4 regions of the Paenibacillus sp. J22FR83 genome follow, and region 1 is predicted to be linked to each of the others. Evidence: riboswitches for the same ligand, from Rfam matches in the RefSeq annotation. Region 1 holds a riboswitch; each other region holds the start of a gene.
What was found. A riboswitch is a leader RNA that binds a small molecule or an ion and turns the genes downstream of it on or off. The one in region 1 is predicted to bind cyclic di-AMP.
Positions count from the first base shown of each region.

Region 2: linked by a shared signal. The riboswitch ahead of AC58PV_RS05660 (APC family permease) and the one ahead of AC58PV_RS32915 (resuscitation-promoting factor) in region 1 are both predicted to bind cyclic di-AMP.
Region 3: linked by a shared signal. The riboswitch ahead of AC58PV_RS09540 (CAP domain-containing protein) and the one ahead of AC58PV_RS32915 (resuscitation-promoting factor) in region 1 are both predicted to bind cyclic di-AMP.
Region 4: linked by a shared signal. The riboswitch ahead of AC58PV_RS35160 (C40 family peptidase) and the one ahead of AC58PV_RS32915 (resuscitation-promoting factor) in region 1 are both predicted to bind cyclic di-AMP.

Region 1 is NZ_JCAUAM010000029.1:51,515-55,729, forward strand. It holds gene rsmA (16S rRNA (adenine(1518)-N(6)/adenine(1519)-N(6))-dimethyltransferase RsmA) at 1-573, opposite strand, end outside; gene rnmV (ribonuclease M5) at 623-1,156, opposite strand; gene AC58PV_RS32915 (resuscitation-promoting factor) at 1,275-2,414, opposite strand; cyclic di-AMP (ydaO/yuaA leader) riboswitch at 2,702-2,896, opposite strand; gene AC58PV_RS32920 (ABC transporter ATP-binding protein) at 3,180-3,923, shown strand; gene AC58PV_RS32925 (ABC transporter permease) at 3,920-4,215, shown strand, end outside.
Region 2 is NZ_JCAUAM010000002.1:496,936-501,150, reverse strand. It holds gene AC58PV_RS05665 (MFS transporter) at 1-1,222, opposite strand, end outside; cyclic di-AMP (ydaO/yuaA leader) riboswitch at 1,664-1,815, shown strand; gene AC58PV_RS05660 (APC family permease) at 2,011-3,846, shown strand; gene AC58PV_RS05655 (YqkE family protein) at 3,892-4,152, shown strand; gene AC58PV_RS05650 (polysaccharide deacetylase family protein) at 4,164-4,215, shown strand, end outside.
Region 3 is NZ_JCAUAM010000004.1:220,467-224,681, reverse strand. It holds gene AC58PV_RS09555 (sugar phosphate isomerase/epimerase family protein) at 1-571, shown strand, start outside; gene AC58PV_RS09550 (SRPBCC family protein) at 847-1,314, opposite strand; gene AC58PV_RS09545 (DUF2569 family protein) at 1,356-1,784, opposite strand; gene AC58PV_RS09540 (CAP domain-containing protein) at 1,936-2,586, opposite strand; cyclic di-AMP (ydaO/yuaA leader) riboswitch at 2,592-2,724, opposite strand; gene AC58PV_RS09535 (hypothetical protein) at 2,894-4,215, shown strand, end outside.
Region 4 is NZ_JCAUAM010000041.1:3,196-7,410, reverse strand. It holds tRNA gene AC58PV_RS35175 (tRNA-Gly) at 1-29, shown strand, start outside; gene AC58PV_RS35170 (acetylxylan esterase) at 428-1,375, shown strand; gene AC58PV_RS35165 (GNAT family N-acetyltransferase) at 1,559-2,074, shown strand; cyclic di-AMP (ydaO/yuaA leader) riboswitch at 2,172-2,333, shown strand; gene AC58PV_RS35160 (C40 family peptidase) at 2,338-3,234, shown strand; gene AC58PV_RS35155 (hypothetical protein) at 3,418-4,077, shown strand.

The sequences.
Region 1 (4,215 bases):
GTAGAACTGTACGGCAATACTTAAGCTGCCGTAATCCTTGGTGCCTGGACGAGCCGCCATGCGGTCGGCCACTTCTTTCTGGATCATCACGACGATATTCTCCAGGGGAAGCTTCTCTTCCAGAAGCTTCATGATGATCGGCGTCGTGATGTAGTACGGAAGGTTGGCGACAACACTGACGCCCTCCACGCCTTCGAAATGCTGCCGGAACAATTCCGGCAGGTTGGTTTTCAAGATATCCCCATGAACGACAGTGGCATGGGGGTAAGGCGCCAGCGTCTCGTCCAGAATGGGCAGTAGACGCTGATCGATCTCGACCGCAAGCACGCGGCCAGCGAGCTTGGCAAGCTGCTGTGTGAGCGCGCCGATGCCGGGGCCGATCTCAAGCGCAGCCTTCGTAGGGCCGAGCTCAGCGGCCATGACGATCTTGCTGAGGATGTTTTGATCGATTAAGAAGTTCTGGCCTAAACTTTTTTTGAGCACGAGACCATTCTTCTTAATAATTTGTTTCGTTTTACTTGGTGTTGCCACGTCTTCGGCTGTTACAACAACCTCTTGTCTGGTTATATTCATTGTATAGACCTCGTATCTATTTAGGGTTCTAGTCACTCCAAGAATTCTACTAGTTCAAATGTTCGAGCGCCGCCTCAAATTCCTCTTTTGAAATCTGAAACATCGCACAACGTTTATAGAATTGCTTACCATTGCAATAACCAATGCCCAGCGCATTGCCTACCGTCAAGCGGCGAGCAGCCGCATCCGGATGCACGATGAGCCCGGCAGCAATCAGATCCTCCATCGTCAGCAGCGAAACTGCTGCTTCATATTCCGTCCTCAGGCTCTGAAGCGCCTGACGAATCGTCTCTGGCGTCGCGTTCTCGACGCCGATATCACCCTTATACGCAGCTTGCTCCTGCGTAATGAAAGCATGCTTGCAGCCAGGTACCTTGGCTGCCACGATTTTGCGGATCCGTTCCCCTGCGTGATCGGGATCCGTGAAGATAATGACGCCTCTGCGCTGCTGAGCCAGAGCAATTCGCTTGAGCACGGCTTGTCCGATAGCAGATCCGCCTGTTTCAATCGTATCCGCCTGCACAGCCCGCCTAATAGCAGCTGTATCGTCCTTGCCTTCCACAACGATCATTTCTTTTATCATTGATGCGTTTCCTTCCTCAGTACGCAGAAAAAGAAGAGGGGGCTCCTCTTCTTCGCGCAGGCAGATGCCAAGCTACGTGTATGTTAGTAGTGTTCCCGCACAAACTACCGTTTACACGTTAGTTTTGGGATGGTTTTGTAGGGCCAACCACATATACAGTGTACCCTTGCTTCGTGCCAAATTTATTTGCATAACCGTGATCTTCATAGTACACATCGATCATTTGGCCTTTCACACCGCTGCCGATATCTTCAGCACGACGGAAACCAATCCCTTCGATGTATACCCACCATCCAAGCGGAATAACCTTCGGATCGACAGCGATCGTACGGCCTTCAGTAACGGTAGTACCTGTGTAGGTTTTACCATAACCAGCAGAGCCCTCCGTCTTACCTGTCGACGCAGCACCCGCAGAATACGCAGTAAGCTTCACGTTCTTCAGAATTTGTTTGTAACCGAAGGTCACACCATTCTTGGAAACTTCATCCACACTCGGTGAAGAGGCGGAGAGAACAACCACAGGATTTTTCGTGCCTACGGAAACTACTTTCTTAATGCTTTCTGTTTGTACTTCTTCACCCACAACTGCTTCCGCGACTAAAACGCCGTCCTCGAAAGTCTTTTCTTTCTTTTTGACCAACACGCCTTCTTTACCTTCTTGGACCACTTGCTCTTTCCCTTTAAGCAAAGATGCGTCATTCTTTTTCTCTGTCTCGAATGCGATCGATTCAGAGACTTCCTCCGTCTCTTTGGTCACACGGACGATTTTAATCTCATCGCCTGTGCTAAGAGCGGCTGTCGGTTCGGGAGAAATACGATCATTCTCACCAAGTGCAATATGTAAACGTTGCAATGCACTTTCTACCGTTCTTGCAGTTGTGTAAACAGTGGTGGTCTTTCCATCAGCAGTCAATTGAATCGGTGATGCATGCTCAATAACAATTTTGTCTCCACCCTTGAGCTTGGTCGTGAGTGAAGCTGAAATTTCATCGTGCTCACCAATCGTTATGGCTTGTTCATCCAGTAGGCGTTGCAGGACCCATTGCTTCGTGTGCACAACGGTTTCTTGTCCATTCACAACCACGGATACGCTCTTGGTAGCCGTTCCGTACAACAACACCAAAAACATGAAAGTCATTGCGATTGAGATTATAGCCAGGCTTAAAATCAAACGCAAGTTTTCATGCTTCCATCGCAATGCGAAGGACATGCTGGATGATCGTTTTACATGGGTCTCGCTAATTGAGATACTGCCCACTTCTTCGGTCCTCCTTCAAAGCCTCGCCGCCAGGTTACAGCATGATTAAATTTGACGCGACTAAGGTTTTTTATAGTTTAACTTAACACGCTCGCCATCATCAGCCTTGTTTCCTTGCTGAATCTGGTCGTCCCCCCCTTTTACCTATTCATCATCCTATGATTTCCGGGTTGTTTTATGTCATATGATCTGTGTAGGACCCTAAATGTGGACAAAAAGCCAGCAAGAAGAGGACTCTTCTCGCTGGCTTAGTTTGCATAGTGAAATACAAATAGCACGCACGACAATCGTTACCTCTCTTACGCTTACGAGGTTAGCTGACGGATTCGGACGTGAGAGTCGCCCTACGTAGACGCAAACTGCTTGTTTGACGTCTATGATTCACCCCTATTACTCTCTGCTTACTTAACCCGCATTGGAATGCTCATTAAGCTTGCAGTGGTTCCCCCGTTCCCACATTTGGAACTCAGCGAATGGAAAATTGGCAAATTGGATATTAAGTTATTATGAAAAGTATATTACGCTGTTAATCTCAACCTGTAAAGGGATTAACACCCGTTAAAAAGGGCTAAATCGATTAAATTTTGTTTATTTTCCATATATAACCCACTTATATCTACACGTGCCTAACTTTAACGTACGTATACTCGTTTTTTCAGTATATAATGATCAAAACTAGGCTAAAAATGCAAATTTGTTTATAATGATTCTGGTAGTATTTGATTAAAAAATACCAATAATTTGCTATTTAGGGAGGCAATTGTGATGGGCCCCATCCTGCAAGTAAACGCTTTATTCGGTGGATATTTACCCAACAAACCCGTTCTTCATAATCTAACTTTCTCGATCGGCCAAGGAGAAATGATGGGTCTAATTGGACTCAATGGTGCAGGGAAAAGTACCACCATCAAAAATATTCTGGGACTGCTCCAACCGCAAAAAGGGTCAATTCGCATTAATGGTTTAACGCTAGCCGAGGATCCGCTGCCTTACCGAGCGACATATGCTTATGTACCTGAAAGTCCAGAGTTATACGAAGAACTTACGATTCGCGAACACCTTGAGCTAACGGCACTAGCTTATGGATTATCTAAAGCGGATTACGAAACCCGTTCTCGCTCCTTATTGGAGCAATTTCAGATGAAGGACAAGCTGAACAGCTTCGCTAGTCATTTATCCAAAGGGATGAAACAGAAGGTCATGATCATGAATGCCTTCTTGATCGAACCCTCTCTCTATATAATCGATGAACCGTTTCTTGGACTCGACCCTTTAGCGATTCGTTCCTTGCTTGATCTCATGGTTCAAATGAAGAAGAAAGGTGCGTCCTTTCTCATTTCCTCACACATTTTGTCTACAATTGAAAAATATTGCGATGCTTATGTCGTTCTCCACAAAGGCCACATGGTTGCACAGGGAGATTTAGTCGAATTACGCTCCCAAACAGCGCTGCCTCAGGCGTCATTAGACGACATCTTCTACAAGCTTGTTCAAGGAGACATGGCATGAGTCAACTAACAGATCCTACATCTGCATTTAACACACATGCATTATGGAAGCAGCGTTTCCAACATTATATGAAGGAATCCCTAGGGTATTGGCAGTATGCCGCACGCAGTAATTTCATCGGCTTCTTGTTGTTTCTTGTCATCGTTTCTTCCTATTATTATGCAAAAACATTACAGCGTCTTCCGACAGATTATCCGTACCTATGGATCGTGTTGCTCGTGCTCGTTCCACTCGTTGCTTCAAGCTCCATTCGCACGTTGACACGCAGTGCGGATCGCATGTTTCTATTGCG
Region 2 (4,215 bases), on a different contig from region 1:
CGCTGAAAAACTGCAACAATTGGAACAAGCCCATGCCGGAGCCGATGCGATCTGTAGTCAATTGCCGGGAGAGCTCATTGGATACAGCGCTAGAAAGCGTTGTGAAGCTAATGCTAACCAAGATGTAAAGCGCAGCAATCCAGTAAGAGGAATAGCTAGCTGTCAGGGCCAAAAGTACGGTAGAAAGCAGCATCAACCATGGGACGTAACGAAGTAGTGCTGTGTTCCCGTAGCGGTCTATGATGCGTCCGACACGATTCGACACCAGCATCGCCAAGAGTGCACCGGGGAAGAGCAACAGTCCCGAAGTAAGTGGAGCTAAGCCAAATACCCGTGCAAGCATCTGCGGCGCAAGGAATAAGAAGCCGAAGCTGATCATGTAGGATGTCACGCCGATTGCGCTAAGCGACATATAAGTTCGATCGCCGAATAGGGCTGGCAGCACGAACGGTTGTGAGGCGCGGCGAATGCGCAGCGTGAATAAGGCAATCGCAAGTACGCCCGCTATGAGGGCAACGATGCTTTTGGAAGTTAGGAAGAGCAGCAGCCCCGTCGTCCCAATCCCCAGGAGCAGGGCACCGATGAAATCGAACGAGCCGCTCTCTGGTTTTTCCTTTGGCAGCAAAGCGAGAAAGATAGGTATAAGCAGCAGGGTGACCCCTGTAATGACGAATAGGAAATGCCAGCCCAAATACTGAACGATGGAACCTCCCGCGACGGGACCGAGTCCTAAGCCGAGTGAGGCTGCAGATAGGATGAGCGACATCGCTCTGCCCCTGCGAGACAACGGAATGTAGCGGGTGACGAGAACGATACCGAGCGATGGAATCGCCCCAGCGCCGGAGGCTTGAATAAGCCTTGTCAGCAGCAACAGTCCGAAGCTGTCCGTGAACAGCCCTAGAATAGAGGCACCACCTAGCGAGAGCAGGGCAATGACGTAGAGCCTGCGAATAGGCACGAAGTCGGATAAGCGGCTGTAGGTAATCGATGCTATGGCGAAAATAATAGAATATCCCGTAACAATCCACGACGCCGTTGAGGGGCTAAGCTCGAATTGCGCGGAAATTTTGGGCAGTGCCAGATTGAACATCATCGTGTTCATGATGACAAGCACAATAGTGAAACAGAGTAACCAAGAGACCGGCGTTTCACGTAAGCGACCCGGCGTCTCAGTTGGCGTTGGCGCTGTTTCCTGATGTGAGGTAGTCCTAGGATTTGACATGGTACACCATCCGATCTTAAACTATAAATTTATTTGTGACAGTTTAGCATGGCAGGTAGCATGTGTCAATGAATTGACCGTAGTAACTATTTGAAAAGTTGAATATTTATGCATTTTCCTGTATGTATTTCAATCAACTTGTATTTTTCCACCTATACGACCGTCACCTTGCTAGGTGAACACATCACCGAGGTAGTGCCCTAAAGGAAAAATCCCTTTGATCCACCGCATTGCTTACATGGAAGGTTAAGTTTGTGAATTGCAACCGTGCCCTTTATTTAAAATACCCCGATTGGCTAAGAGAATGGAAGATAATCAACGATTGGGGGGATTGTAAGCGAATTATTGATGGAAACGTGAGGCGGAAGACGGCTTTTTACGTTTTTTCCATCCTTTACTATGTGAGTAGAAGAGAGTAGTATTCAACACGTACTAGAACAGTTGAATATTTCGCTTAATTTTCTGTGAAGAAAAGCGGGGGAACCAAAAGTAACATGGGGTGAGTAACGGTGCTGATACCTGGTACCTTTTAGGGCAGATTTCTCGCGGCCCGAACCCGACAGCTAACCTCGTAAGCGATCGTGAGAAAGGAGAACATGTGTTCAAAACACAAGGTCTATCCTTGTGTTTTTTTGCGTCCATTTTCAGGAGTATAGCATTTTTATATAGATGTCACACATTAATTTGGCTATATATCTCGCAAAACGCTCCCTTCTTTGGATGAAGGTGTGGCCGTTTATTGTGTGTGATGCGTACGATTCGATTTAATTTGGAGGAGCAATTGCGAAATGACGAGTGATTCATTGAAAAAAATTATGTTTGGTAAGCCACTAAAGTCGAGTGAGATTGAGTCGGAGAAAATGCCTGTCTGGAAAGCTCTCCCTATCTTGTCGTCCGATGCCTTATCATCCGTATCGTATGGGACAGAGCAGATTCTGTTAGAGCTTGCGACCGTAGGGGTTGCTGCTTTTGCCTTCTCGTTGCCGATTGCGGTATCGATCATTGCTTTGATTCTATTGCTCGTGCTCAGCTACAGGCAAGTGATCGAAGCGTACCCGATGGGTGGCGGCGCCTATATGGTTACCAAAGAGAATTTAGGTATGGTGTGGGGACGTCTCACAGGTGTGTCTCTGCTAATCGATTATACCTTAACCGTGGCGGTTTCGATTTCGGCTGGTGTTCAAGCGATTACGTCCGCTTTTCCATCAGCCGTACCCTATATCGTTCCGCTTACCATCTTGCTGGTGTGGATCATGGTCTGGCTGAATTTGCGAGGAACTTCCGAATCGGGAACGGTATTCGCAATTCCAACGTACTTTTTCATTCTGTGTATCCTATTGTTAGTAGGTAAGGGTGTTTTCGATCTGCTAACAGGATCCATGAATACACATGCGATCGAATTCGCTCCAAGCGCAGCGACGAACTCATTAACGCTATTCGTCCTTCTCAAGGCGTTCTCGTCCGGTTGTTCAGCTGTAACGGGGATCGAAGCGATCTCCGATGCCGTACCACATTTTCGGACGCCATCTGTCAAAAATGCCAAACGCACACTACTCTCTCTAGGCGGACTATTGGCCATCGTCTTCGGTGGGGTAACCCTGATTGCCTTAGGGTATGGCGTGGCACCGGATCATAACGGCCATACATCGGTTCTATCGATGGTGACGGAGCAAGCCTTCGGCCGAGGCGCCATGTACTATGCGACGCAAATCGCGACGATGCTTATCTTGGTACTTGCTGCGAACACAAGCTTCAATGGATTTCCGATCTTGGCGTCGATCATGGCCCAGGACAAAAACTTCCCGCGCATGTTTTCCTTCCGTGGGGATCGGCTTTCGTACCACTATGGCATTATTACGCTAGGCGTATTAGCCAGCTTGCTGTTGATTGGTTTTAAAGGTAAAACCGATGCACTCATTCCGCTTTATGCGATTGGCGTATTTCTATCTTTTACACTTGCTCAGACAGGTTTAGTTCGTAAATGGCTCAGAGAACGCGTATCGGGTTGGATCGGGAAGCTGATCATTAATGGCTTGGGCGGCATCGTCTCCCTTGCCGTTCTAATCATTTTCTCCGTTACCAAATTTAGCGAGGGTGCTTGGATTGTTATTATCATTACACCGATCCTCCTCTGGCTCATTACCAAGGTTAGTCACCATTACGACGACGTGGCCAAACAGCTGCGTATTGATATCACGCAAGACCGTGTATGTACCAAAGAACCTGTTATTATCGTTCCCGTGGCTGGGATTCACAAAGCGGTAGAGCATTCCCTTAGTTATGCCAAATCGCTTTCGCCTAATGTTATCGCGTTCTATGTCTCCTTCTCGGATGAGGATGAAGAATCGATGCAGGAGAAGTGGCAGATCTGGGATCCAGGCGTGCGACTTGTTGTGTTCAAATCCCGATACAGGACGATTCTCAAGCCGTTGGCTGAATTCATTGAACGCATCGATACGCATGTGTCAGAGAAACAGTCGATTATGGTTATTCTCCCGCAATTCATGCCGAAGAAGTGGTGGCACCGTCTGCTCCATAATCAATCTGCGGCACGCATTCGTTCGAAGCTGCAAGCCGATAAGGATATCGTTGTAGCGACAGTACCGTATCATTTACATCAATAGAGGTGTACAATAATAGGGAGAACTTGTAGATGAGGTGACCTTATTATGGTGAAAAAGAAAGCTAAAGTGACGCCAGCTGCGGCTAGCGTGCAAGATAAACCAGCAACGCTGAAGGATCTGCTGCGTCCAGAAATACTGGAAGGACTCAAAGCCCAGGCTGACGCGATGAAAGCGGAAGAGCAAGCGAAGAAGGAAGCAGAGAGAGCGAAGGCAGAGGCGGCTCGCAAGGCGGAAGAGAAGCGTCTTGAGAACGATTTTGCCTACCAGTTGGAGAAAAGTAAATTAGACTGGCGCAAACATAAATGAGGGGGCGCACGATGTGCCTCCTTTTCTTTTTGAGCGTGATGAGTGCGCTTACAGGTTGTGGGG
Region 3 (4,215 bases), on a different contig from region 1:
TCTGATTAATTCGCACAGCGCTGCTGATCGCATGACTGCTGATGAGCAGCTGCGATTCTTCGATGCGGCGCTGCGTGTCGAGCAAGAGATCGGGATTCCGATCGCACATGAGACGCATCGCGGGAGAGCTTTTTTCACGCCGTGGCAAACGGCGGCCGTGTTGAGGCAGTTGCCGGCGCTTACGATTGGCGCCGACTTCAGTCATTGGTGCGCAGCCTGCGAAAGCATGCCGAGTCCGCAGGACGAGGACGTCCAGCTGAGCCTAGCACGCGCCATCCACATTCACGGGCGCGTCGGCTACCCGGAAGGTCCGCAGGTATCGGACCCGCGGGCACCAGAATTCGCCGAACATGTGGAAACCTTCATCGGCTTATGGCTGTCGATTTGCCAGCACCGATTCCATGCCGGTGCTGACACGTTGACTTTCACGCCAGAATTCGGGCCGCCGCCGTATATGCCGGTACTGCCGTTCACACAGCAACCCGTTTCAGATTTGTGGGATGTGAATCTGTGGATGTTTCGGACGTTTAAAGCGCGGTTTGAGGCGAAGTTTGTGGCCCACGGTCAATAACTGTGCACCACACCTAACAGGGAATTCGAAGAGTTTATTGAAAATGGGATAAGAGCCCAGCACGCATTTGGTTATTAGTCCGAAAAAACCGAACTGCATACAAGGATTTCGACTCTGATGAGTGAATAGTTCGATTTTACCCACCTATTTAACAAGTTTCCGTGCTGACCCGCAGTAAAACGCATTTTAAGTAGGTAAAATCGAACTATTCCCGCTTATCTACGGCATCTGTCCCATTTAAGTAGGCAAAATCGAACTAAATGGAGAATACTCCTCTACTGCGCCATCCCCTGCTTTTCAGCCAACATCTTCAACTGCTCATTCCGATAGTTTAGAAATCGTGTCATATATCTTCGCAATACTACCCGCTCCACGACCCATCCGATCCAGCCTAACGGGGCCTCAAAACTTAATGTATCTTTCATTAATGTTCTGCCACCTAAATCAATGAATTCGTGTTCATGTCGCATGCTTTTGAACGTCCCCCGCAACATTTCATCAACAAAGCGGTACGGTCGAATATAATTTGAGATGAGTGACGTGTGTTTTTGCCTAATGAAGAAATGTCTCGCTTCAAAAGTAACCGTATCCCCTCCGCGAACCATGCCTGATGTTGTTCCAGCTATCGCACGCTCCTTGGTATGTGGCCATACAGTTTGCGTATGGATATCAATATCTGATGCCATGTCGAAACAAACATCTATCGTTGCTTCAATTTCGATTTGTGTGAGTATCTTGATCACTGGATGCACCTCATTATTCATTAACTAAACCTATTAGATTTTTAATTGACGAACGTAGCTTTTACTCTCTTCGATTTCAGAAAATATAAGATCCATACCATACTAACCAATCCTATTAAGATCGACACATAATACGAGTTTGGTATTACATGATAGCGTATTATTACGTATCCTAGAGAGAACACTCTTATTAAAATACAAAGGAGTTCAAACCCAATTATCATCTTATAAGTATAAGCCTGCTTAGTCATAAATAAATAAAGAATCAAAACTGATAGGAGTAATTTTATTATTGTTCCAACATCTATGATGATAAGCATCCCATTTCTTTCTTGAAAATCTCGAATAAATTGGCTAAATCCGTTAATCGTTCCCATCCCATATAAAGTCGCGCTAATTAGTAGTGTTAATAAATAAATAAGTAGCCATCCTCCGACTGGTTTGGAGTAGTTTTCTTCTGCTATAGTCATGCTATCATCTCCATCATCTATGTAAATTCCATATTACAACCTCTCAGATCCAACATCTATAATACTATCACATACAAATAGTAGATGGATTTTTAAAATTACAAAAAACAGCCTCCCACAGGGAGACTGCCATGATCTTCGATTTATACATTTAGTTACTAATAAACTCCTGTACCCACTCACCGTTATAATAGGCAACACCGATTTGAGTGAAGTTCGGGCTTAGAATGTTTTGGCGGTGACCTGAACTGTTCATCCATGCGGTCATGACGGCTTGTGGTGTTTGTTGCCCTTTGGCGATATTTTCACCTGCGTAGGAATAAGGAATACCATAAGCGCTCATCATATCGAAAGGTGAACCGTACGTTGGTGACGTATGATCAAAGTATCCGTTGTTGTACATATCTTTCGCTTTATCCAGCGCCATCGTCGTCAGTGCGCTATTGCTGGTTAGAGGCTTCAATCCTGCCTTCGATCGTTCTTGGTTGACCAAGGTAACCACTTGACTTGCAAAAGTGGACTGAGTCGGTGTTGGCGTAACCTGTGGTTTCGTCACAACGGTTGTGCCCGAGCCTCCAGGAATGTTTAGCTTCATCCCCGACCAAATCACATTGGGATTGGCTACTTGTGGATTCGCCTGAATAAGCGAAGTAAGGCTGACGCCATATTTCTGAGAAATTAACCACATGGTATCGTTCCCCGCTACGGTATGCGTTCCCGTTGCAGCCCACGCTGCGTTTGCCCCCATAAGCACACTCAAACCTAAGGCACCTGTCATAACTAGCTTCTTGTAACGCTTCAAATCAAACCTCTCCTTTTTGCGGCCTGCGAGGTTAGCTGTCGGATTCGGATCAAAGAGTAATCACCCGGTCGCACAACGCGACTTCACCCCAAAGATTGGTTCCCCCGTGCTTCAAAAAAGCTTCGGCCTTCTAAGTTATGGATCCAGCTTGGATCTCAACGATTGTAACATGGGAAATCAGTGAGATCATGACTCAAAATTTACCAACAGCATCACCAACTGGATATCTCCTCCTTTAAACATACAACTTTTCCCATCATCCTGCGTCTAATCAGTAGCTATATAAATTTAGAAAAGGGTGATGAATTTGAAAAAATTTGCCATACAATGCACGTTTGTCATTCTCGGATTCATGTTTTGGTTGTTTCCGTTACTTCCAACACAGGTTTCAGCTAGCGTATCTGTGAAAGCATCTCTGCCCTATTTTTCCGTTCAAATTAATGGTCAGAATATGGATATCGCTCATAGTAAATACCCGTTTCTCGTGTATAGAGACATCACTTACTTACCCATGACGTGGAATAACTTCCAAACGCTCGGCATTGAGTACAACTGGAGTGATGCGGATGGATTGCAAATTTGGTCCAATCGCAACTTCCCTCCGCCTATTCGTCAAACACCACTCGAACAAGATCTAACAACGAAGCGGAATGCAAACAGTTACGTTGTCCAAGTTGCTGATGTGCCGATCACAATGAATCAGATCGAAATCAATAATCGAACAGAGCCCTACCCTTTTCTAACGTATCAAGATGTAACTTATATGCCACTGACTTGGCGATTCGTTCATGATCTTCTTAAGATCGACATCCAATGGAGTGATGAGAAAGGCCTATCGCTAGTTGGCGGACAAAATGCCATCTATTCGATCATCGGTGACGATGATCATTCGTTATATTTCTACTCCTTGCTTAACGCGGACCCTTCCAAATCAATGCTGAAGATGGATAAAAGCAACTTGCAAGTACAATGGAAAAATCTCAAAGAACAAGAACAATTCATCAAAGGCCTATCCACCACACCACATCCATTAGCTGGCCAACCCGTAGAGTTGGTGCGTAAAGATCGTGATTTATACTATGGTGAGTTAAAAGTATACACATTAACAGACGCCGATGTATGGGAAGCGGCTGACTGGGGAGCCCCTGTTCATACATACAAGGCATTCGCTGCAGGCGATAATCGAACGATCTTATCCATTAATTTGACCTTGCCCCTTCCGGTTATTGGTCCAAACTATGGCTCGACTTATACATTTCTCATTCAAAATGGGAACGTGACACGACTCGAGGACTTCAATCAAAAGATTGATCGCGTCATCCCCAATTCTGATGGTACAGTATGGATCGCTTCTGACAGATTGCCTAGTCGAAATAACTATATTGGGGGAAGTGCACGCGTTGGCTTGCTCAAGCAAGATGGTACTGTCCAAATGGTAAACGGATTGCTTCATGAATCGGATGTTATGGTATTAGGTTTAACGAACCTTTCTTTGCCCAATCCAGCATCCCAAGATGGTAGTCTATATATCGTACTGAATGGTATTTCAAATAAGGACTATACTGCGCAAGACACAGCGGGGCTCTATACGCTGAATACGAAATTGGAAACAAAACGATTATCTAACTA
Region 4 (4,215 bases), on a different contig from region 1:
TCGCGCGGGTTCGATTCCCGCCGCCCGCTTACACAAGAATGAGACCACCTTCGGGTGGTCTTTTTCTTTCAATGAGCAATAAACCTACTGCTGGTAATTTAACTGGATTTTCTCCATCTATTTGAAGCGCATTTCGTGAACTTGAAAGATTAACTGTATTTCCTGTAGTTATATTCCTTCGATTTGCTCGATTCTTCAAATTACATAGGAATTAAATGTACTTTTTCCATCTAAACACGAAAATACGTCAGATTCGAGTAAAATAGCTGTAGTTTATACATCTAACCACGAATCGGGAGTTCGCAAAAGAAAGACAGAACCATTGATGCAGAGTATCGACGTTCTATCGTATCTTCAAATTTTCCAATAGTCATCCTCGTGTATCTAGGTTAAAATGGGAAAAACATGCAATGGGGGACTAACCGAAATGAACGCTATTGAAAATCGTATTCAGGGATTACATAATTATCATGCGGAGTTAACGGCGACGGCTGATCTGGCTGCATTCTGGGAGCGCACATATGCAGAAGCTACGCAAGGAGCATCGTATACAAGAGAGAAGGTAGCTTCATCTTTTGTACAAGCGGAAGTCAATAAGATTGTCTTGCAAGGAGCAGCGGAAACACCGATCCATGCTTGGTTGTTGCTGCCTAATGCAGAGAGTAACTCGAAAAAGGTACCGTGCATTGTTACATTCCCAGGCTATACGGGTTCCAAGGGAAGACCCGAGGATCATGCAGCTTGGCTGCTTATGGGATACGCGGTACTTGCGGTTGATGTACGCGGGCAAGGCGGCGATAGCGGTAACCTGCTGCCACAGGAGACCGGTATGACGAGAGGATGGATTACACAGGGGATTCTCGACCCCGAGACGAGCTATTATCGCGCGGTTGCGATCGATTCCTTACGTGCTGTGCAATGCGCGTTAGAGCAGTCAGAGATCGACAGTGAGCGGGTATTCGTGTACGGTGGAAGCCAAGGCGGCGGGCTGGCGCTACTCGTAACCGCGCTTGAGAAGCGCATTCGGGCAACAATTGCGCATGTTCCGAATCAATGTCACATGGATCTAGGTCTTTTGAATTCGGTTAGTTCCCTTAGTGAGGCAGCGGATTTCGTTACCCGTTTCCCAGAGTATCTGCCTCATGTACTGCGAACGGTTTCTTATTTTGATATCATGAATCTAGGTGATCGTATTGGGCAGCCTGTTCATGTTACAGTAGGGCTGAAGGATACGTGTTGCTTACCAGAAGCGATATTCGCTGCATATAACCGAATTGAATCCGCAAATAAATCTATAGCAGTGTATCCCTTCATGGGGCATGCAACACCTCCTGGTTCCCATGCAGCAGCGCACGACTTTTTCTCAAAATGGTAAGGACAGAAACAAGTGTCATTTAAAGTGTGCTAGACCCTACCTTTACCGAGATCTCATGGATCCGCAAAGGTGGGGTCTTTGTGTGTGCGGAGCGTTGAGGTGATCGATCATTTCCGTACAAAGTAAGAAGCAGCACAGTTGGATAAGATAACCTATAGCTAACGTGAAGGGAGGTGTTGACGGATGAAGGTCAAAGAGGATTCCTTTGAGGAGGTATTCGAACTAATGGAAGCCGCATTTCCAGATACGGAAATAAGGACATATGAGGGTCAGCGGGCACTACTAGCGCATCCTAACTATAGATTAGATATCGAGCGAGATGATCAGGGGCAATTGCTCGGCTTCCTGGCGAGTTGGAACTTTAGCACGTTTCGATTTGTGGAACACATTGCTGTCAATGGTGCCATCAGAGGTGGTGGGATTGGCAAGCGAATGCTGACGACGTATATGAGTAGCGCAAGTACACCCATCGTACTTGAAGTAGAGCCTCCTGCTACCTCAGATGCTGCGCGGAGAATTGAATTCTATAAGCGCTCCGGGTTCCATTTGAACCTATTCCCCTATGCTCAGCCTCCTCTCCGAGAAGGGCAACTGAAATTGCCACTCAACATTATGAGTTATCCTAGTCCGATGACGGAAAATGAGTTTAATCCCTGTAAACAGATCCTGTTTACTGAGGTATATCGGCAGCCGCTCTGAGAAGAGTGGCTGTTTTCGTATGCTTTTACATAGAAGAGGAAACACTTACCATCTCGCAAAAGTTGTCAGGCTAAAACGAACTATGCTAGTCTAACATAGACAAAAAATGCCGAATCTCAGAGCAGCGATAGCTCTGGTACGGGGGACTTCTTTACTTGGGGTGAATGAATGCTCAGTTAGCTTAGGCTAATGGGGCGCACTAGGGAAAACCTCTTCCCGAACCCGTCAACTAACCTCGGAGGCTTCAAGGAGGCACAAACGTTTTGAAACTTTTCACCAAAAGCTTTATTTGTTCATGCGCTCTTCTAGGCGCAGCTATTTCCCTATTTGCCGCTCCATCTGCACATGCCGCTGGTCCCGACACCTCTTCGGTAAAGGTTCAGGTCAATGATGACCTGGTGAAGTTCCCGGAAGATCAACCGTTTATTGATACGGATGGTAAGCTTCAGGTGCCGCTGCGCGTGTTGTCGGAGAAACTAGGTTATCAAGTGGGATGGGCGAAGCAAGGCGATGAAGTCGTTGTCACGCTGATGAACAAGCAACAGGCGATTCAACTCACGACAGACGATGAGCAAGCGATCGTGAACAGTAAGTTAGTCGCATTAGAGAGTAGTCCAACGCTAGTTAAGGGTAGTACCTATGTTCCTCTACGCTTCGTGACAGAGACGTTCGGATCTGAGATCTCGTGGAACGATGCGAATAAAATCGCGATCGTGGAAGAGGATGGCAAGCCTCACAAACCAGCTTGGATAGCACCCCCGCCAGTAGCCTTAGCGGCCCCAGCGGCCAAGGTCGTTCAGCCGTCCATTTCAGCTCAAATTATTCAGGCTGCAACGACTTTCAAAGGGACGCCTTACAGGTGGGGAGGAACAACGCCTAAGGGCTTCGATTGCTCTGGATTCGTTCGTTATATCTACGAGGCCAAAGGCATCGAGTTGCCGCGCACCTCCGTGCAAATGTACGATCAAGCGGGGGCGAGAGTGACGGATTTGAAAGAGGGAGACCTTGTCTTCTTTGCTTCAGGAATCGTCAATCATGTGGGCATTTACATTGGAAACAATCAATTTATTTCCTCGACAACGTCCGTTGGTGTAACGGTTGATAGTCTCGCTAGCTCCTATTGGGGCTCCAGATATGTAGGTGCCAAGCGCGTATTATAGGTTGTTACAAATTAAATGCAAGCAAGTTGTATGAGAGCGTACGTTCGCTAAGTCTTTCTAAATGGAGAGCAAAGCGGCGTATGCTCTTTTTTTTGCGCGGATTTGTGCGATTTTTATCGAATTTTTGAGGATTATAGCCTATAATGGAACAATGATTGGAAGAAGGTAGGTGACGCGTGCGACATGCAAGTTAGTGTCTGGAAAAGCTGGTTTCATAAAATAAAATTGTCGGTCCGAACAGATCGCATGTACAACGTGGAAACAGGTCCTGCCATACCGGAAGACATTCGGGTTGTAATTAAGCAATTTTTTCATACATATAACCATTTCAAAGGGGCAAGACAATTCCAAACGGATACTTTTATTAAAGAAGTATTTTATGCAACGAGGCAAGATCCGAGGGATCAACGCTCCATCGATGAGATGGAAAGTTATATTCAGAGCAAGAATGTGAATCGGTTACGACTGAAAACCTATGTCATTGATGAATATTTACGCGTTGGTGAGAAGGTATGCATGATTGGTGTGACGCGGGAGTTCAGTAATGCGCATCGCAATCGAGTGCTCTATTTTATCATACAAGAAGAAGGTACTTGGCGGTTTCATCATATCGTAAGGTCGCATCATGGCAAAATTCTTGAAAAATTCAAGGTGAAGGAACAGGTTGGATTCGTAGTTGGAGATGATAAGGTGGCGCTGCTCTTTCTTACACATGCCGATTCGGCCGATGCTTCTACGTTTATGTTAGGAGATTATGTTCACTCTGAAGGCTATCTAGAAGTGGAGCAAGAAGTCAGTGGTCAGCTCTATTATCGCATTGTTCGGATGAATCGCGTACATTAAGAAAGTTGTATCGTCAGATCTATAAGCGGCATGAATAGGCTTTGCTCGGTTGTCGAGTAACGCTTATTTGGTGTATGCGAAAGAGCTAGGCAAGTGGACACAACCTACCTCCATATGAAAGAATGGAACTACGATGGA